Regions from separate parts of the Gordonia otitidis genome, predicted to be linked through region 1. Evidence: riboswitches for the same ligand, from Rfam matches in the RefSeq annotation. Region 1 holds a riboswitch; the other holds the start of a gene.
The links. Region 1 has a riboswitch for thiamine pyrophosphate ahead of thiC (phosphomethylpyrimidine synthase ThiC). Riboswitches for the same ligand answer to the same signal wherever they lie in the genome.

Region 1 (2,454 bases):
GCGCGCCTTGCTCAGTGCGTCGTCGCGTTCCTGTGCGCGTGGGTGTCCCTTCGCCAGGTCGGCGGAGTGTGCTGCGATCTTGTAGGTGATCACACCGACTTTCACATCATCTCGATCGGGCAGGCCGAGGTGTTCTTTCGGCGTGACGTAGCAGAGCATCGCCGTTCCGGCCTGTGCGATCATGGCGGCGCCGATCGCTGACGTGATGTGGTCGTAGGCGGGTGCGATGTCGGTCGCGAGCGGACCCAGAGTGTAGAACGGGGCCTCCTCGCAGAGTTCTTCTTCGAGACGGACGTTCTCGACGATCTTGTGCATCGGAATGTGGCCCGGGCCCTCGATCATCACTTGCACGCCATGGGATTTCGCGATCCCTGTCAGTTCCCCGAGGGTACGTAGCTCGGCGAACTGCGCTTCGTCGTTGGCGTCGGCGATGGACCCCGGCCGCAGTCCGTCGCCGAGCGAGAAGGTGATGTCGTAGCGGCGGAAGATCTCGCACAGCTCGTCGAAATGCGTGTACAGGAACGATTCCTCGTGGTGGGCCAGGCACCATGCGGCCATGATCGAACCGCCCCGCGAGACGATTCCGGTGACCCGACGCGCGGTCAGTGGGACGTAGCGGAGAAGCACGCCCGCATGCACCGTCATGTAGTCGACGCCTTGCTCGGCCTGCTCGATCACCGTGTCGCGGTAGATCTCCCACGTCAGCTTGGTCGGATCACCCTTGACCTTTTCCAGTGCCTGGTAGATCGGGACGGTACCGACCGGGACGGGGGAGTTGCGCATGATCCACTCGCGGGTGAGGTGGATGTCGTCGCCGGTCGACAGATCCATGATGGTGTCGGCACCCCAGCGAGTCGCCCACACCATCTTCTCGACTTCTTCTGCGATGGAACTGATGACTGCCGAATTCCCGATGTTCGCATTGACTTTCACCGCGAATGCCTTGCCGATGATCATCGGTTCGGATTCGGGATGGCGATGGTTGGCGGGTATGACCGCTCGACCCGCCGCAACCTCGGTACGCACCAACTCGACATCGACGCCCTCCCGGGCGGCGATGAATCGCATCTCGTCGGTGATGATTCCGGCCCGTGCCCAGGCCAGCTGCGTCGACGCCCCGTCGACCGGCTCGGGCCGCTGCCACTCGTCGCGTGTGCGTGCGAGTCCTGCCTCGACGTCGATCATTGCTGTGTCGTCGGTGTACGGGCCAGAGGTGTCGTAGACGTCGAGGTGTTCGCCGTTGGTGAGAGCGATGCGTCGTTGTGGGACACGGAGGTCGCCGACGGAGAGGTAGTGCTTGGTGCTGCCCACGATCGGGCCGGTGGTCAGGATGTCGGTGTCGACGGTGTGCGTGGATACAGGTGTGCCCATGAGATTCTCCCTACGCCGGCATTACCCGGACAGGTTCATGCGGTCGGCGGCCGCCTGCCGCCATCTCAGCCCTCGGTCACGTGAGAGCCCCCGCGTTGATTCGGTTGTCGTGCGTTCCTCACTGTACTGGCTCGACGCCCGTCGGTCACGAAACCGGGCACAGTGGTCGCGCGCGGCACGCCAGAACAACTCAAACATCAAGCGGGATCGGCCATCTGCGAGATCACTCTGCTCGACGCCGGGGATGTTTCGCTGGCCCGCGGCGCGCTGCGCGATCACGTTTTCCTCGACGCGCCGACCTCGGCGGAACCGAGGCCCGTCCTCGTCGTCGGGGCGCCGGGTGAACTCGACACGGTCGTCGCGGTCGCATCGACGCTGTGCAGTGAGGGGCTTGCGGTGTTCGATATCGCGCTCCGTCGGCCTTCGCTCGACGAGGTGTTCCTCCAACTAACGGACGAGAACCGTTCTGCTGCTGAGGAAGTTGCCCGATGACCGCGGCCGCGGAGCTCGCCGGACTGGTCGATGCGCCGCCGCTACGGACATCGGTGACCCGATCCACGGCGTTCGCGGTGCTCACTCGGAGGGGCATCGGGTCCGCAACCCGTAGTGGACTCCTGTTCTTCGCGGTGGGATCGCCGATCGTCTTCTTCACCTGCTTGTAGTGGCGCCGGTGTGTCTGACCCTCGGCTGGGCTGCAGGATTCGCGTTGATTCTTGGTGTTCTGCGCGATGCGCGGATACCGGCGGGCCGTCGGAGTGGCGGCGTCGTGATGTGGGCCTACGAGCGCGCGGCGTACATCACGGAACGATGAATCCCTGGTGAACGGTCGTGGGGGGCGCCGTCACGATTACGACGATGTCGGCTCAAAGTCGGCGAACCTACGGTTCCGCAGGTTACGATGTGACTGCGATCACATACAGTGGTGCCCGGAGGGGAACCGGACGCAGCGTCGTGAGCTGCGCAGACGCTGCGAACGAAACCTGGAAGGGGATGGACGAGGCATGCACCGGAAGAATCATCAACGGCCGACACAATCGGCGCGATCGATACTGCAACAGATCGCGCAGGTCGTGCACAACCCGA
Region 2 (2,454 bases), 1.5 Mb from region 1:
AATGCGGGGGACAGGCGAGCGGAAAGGTCGCTGCCGCAACGGTGGCCACGTCGGGAGCCTCTGAGGGATCGGAGACGAGTTCGACGACCACCTGTCGTGCTCCGCTATCCGCGTCTGACCTGTCGGTGTTCCCGACGGATCCGACCTCGACCGAACGGTTCGACGAGATCGGCGTTACTTCTTGCCGCACGTGCAGTTGTCCCCGCACTGGCACTCGGGACCACAGGTGCAGTCGGGGTTGTCACACGCGGGCGCAGTCATATGAGCATCCATGCATATCAGTGTAGTTCTCGCCCGCTGCGTCGAACCGTCGTTTGCCCGGCACTCCTGCTGTGTGCCGTCATTCGATCTGCAGGCGCCACGATCCCGCGAACACCTCACGGAGTTCGGTGACTTCGTAGGCCATCGCACCGGTGTCGCCGGTGGTCGTCGTGGAGTTGACGATCAACATGCCGTCGGTGATCTCCCACTTGTGGCTGTCGCCGTCGAATCTCGTGCCGTTGCCTGCGGCGTCGAAGACGGTGAAACTTCCCGCGCGGTAGTCGATGTTCATGGTCGCAGTATGCCTGCGATCGGTCAGTCCTTGACGAGACCGCCGTCGACCACCAGGTTCTGGCCGGTCACGGACCTCGACCACGGCGAAAGGAAGAACAGTGTCGCGTCGGCGAATTCCTCGGGAGTCGTGACCGACCGCCGCGGGGTCGACGCCGCGATCGCGTCGAAGATCTCCGGCGGTGTGGCGGAGCTCGCGTCCGTGGTGCGCAGCAGCCCGCCCGAGACCATGTTGACGGTGATGTTGTCGGGCCCGAGGTCGGCGGCCAGGGTGCGTGTCAGCGCCAGGAGTGCGGCCTTGGCCGCGGTGTAGTCGTGGTAGGGGACGACCGGGTTCTGCACGAGATTCGTCCCGATGTTGACGATGCGTCCGATGCCGGCTTCCCGCATGCCGGGGAGAACGGACTGCGTGACGGTGAGCGCGCCGCCGACGATCCCACGGAACTGTGCGTCGAGTTCAGTGGTCGTGAGGGTGTCGGCGGTGGACCGGGCGTCACCGTTGAACGAGTAATCGGGCAGCGCGTTGTTGACGACCGCGGTGATCGGTGCGCCGAAGTACGCGCTCGCCTCGTCGACCATGGTGCGTACGGCTGCGGGATCGGTGACATCTGCGCGCACGGCGAGGGCACGATCCCCGAGTTCGTCGGCGAGTGCCAGCGCCGCGTCGGCGCTGTTCCGGTAATTGATCACCACTCGGGAGCCCTCGGCGGAGGCGGCACGTGCGATGGCGGCACCCAGACCCCGCCCGGCTCCGGTGATGATCACGACATGCTCGGAAAGTGGTAGCGCCACAGGCATTTCCAGACCATCCCTTCGCCAGTGTTAGCTGGAGCAGGTTCGACGGGTGTGATCTCAGCCGACCTCGTGTCGGCACCCCGTGTCAGTCGGTCATCAGATCGCACTCGGGCGGCGAACGCAAGCACGACGCACGCACCGCACAGAACTCGTAGCGTGAAGACGTGCGAGTTCTTTTGTGGGGTGGAACCCACGTCCACGTCAGCGACCATCTCGCTGCTCTCGACGCACATCCTGCCGTAGGGATGGTCGATGTCATCCCCGCGGACCAGACACCTCACTGTCTCGCCTCCGTCGACGCAGTGATCCTGAACGGAAACACCACTGCTCACCTGCGCCAGGCGCGCGAGGTGGCGAGTGCGCACGTCGCATGCTTCGTCGAAAAGCCGTTGGGCCGCACCGAGGACGAGGCTCTGGTCGCTGCGGCAACGCTGCGTGACGTGCCGACGGCGACAGGCTTCTTCTTACACCACGTGCCTGCCGTGGCGCGCTTCCTGGAGCTCCTTGCAGCGCCCCCAGTGAGTGCGTCGTTCACCTTCGGACACGACGGCAGACGTCGTGGCGTGTTCGACGGCGACGCGTCGTGGATGGTCGATCCCCGCAGCGGAGGATCGGGATCGTTTGTCGATCTCGGGATACACCTGACTCACCTCATTGATCTCATCTGGCCGAATACGGAAGTGGAGGTGATCGACACTGAGTTCTATTCAGCCACTGATGGATTGAGTGACAGCGGTGGGCGCGCCTTGCTGCATGTCGGAGCGGCGGAGGTCCATGTCGAGGTGTTCGCAGAAGTCGCATTCGGATTCCATGTGGCGGCGCGTGACGATGTCGGTCGCCTCTATCGGGTCGACGACGGGACTCTGCGGGTGGACGACGACCTCGTCGTCGAGGCGTCCGGCCCGGACGCCAGAACGGCATTGCTCAGTTTCCTTGATCAGCTCGTGGGCCGGCCGAATGGTGTGCGCCCCGCGTCTCTGGATGAGGCCGTCATTGCGCAACGCAGTGTCGAAGCCATCCGGAGGGGGTAGATCCGGTGTTGCGTGGGATCCTCGGGGGCATTTTTGTACCCCTGCATCCCACACAACTGGAACCTGGCGCGAATCA

Region 2: it holds a riboswitch for thiamine pyrophosphate, as region 1 does, so the genes downstream of both, LK459_RS22520 (3-oxoacyl-ACP reductase) here and thiC (phosphomethylpyrimidine synthase ThiC) in region 1, are expected to answer to the same signal.

Annotation. Positions count from the first base shown of each region.
Region 1 is NZ_CP085974.1:1,390,901-1,393,354, reverse strand. It holds gene thiC (phosphomethylpyrimidine synthase ThiC) at 1-1,371, opposite strand, end outside; TPP riboswitch at 1,365-1,475, opposite strand; gene LK459_RS06330 (hypothetical protein) at 1,534-1,863, shown strand; gene LK459_RS06325 (hypothetical protein) at 1,860-2,033, shown strand; gene LK459_RS06320 (GNAT family N-acetyltransferase) at 2,373-2,454, shown strand, end outside.
Region 2 is NZ_CP085974.1:4,978,922-4,981,375, reverse strand. It holds gene LK459_RS22530 (GNAT family N-acetyltransferase) at 1-91, opposite strand, end outside; gene LK459_RS22525 (hypothetical protein) at 341-553, opposite strand; gene LK459_RS22520 (3-oxoacyl-ACP reductase) at 577-1,350, opposite strand; TPP riboswitch at 1,344-1,440, opposite strand; gene LK459_RS22515 (Gfo/Idh/MocA family oxidoreductase) at 1,512-2,378, shown strand.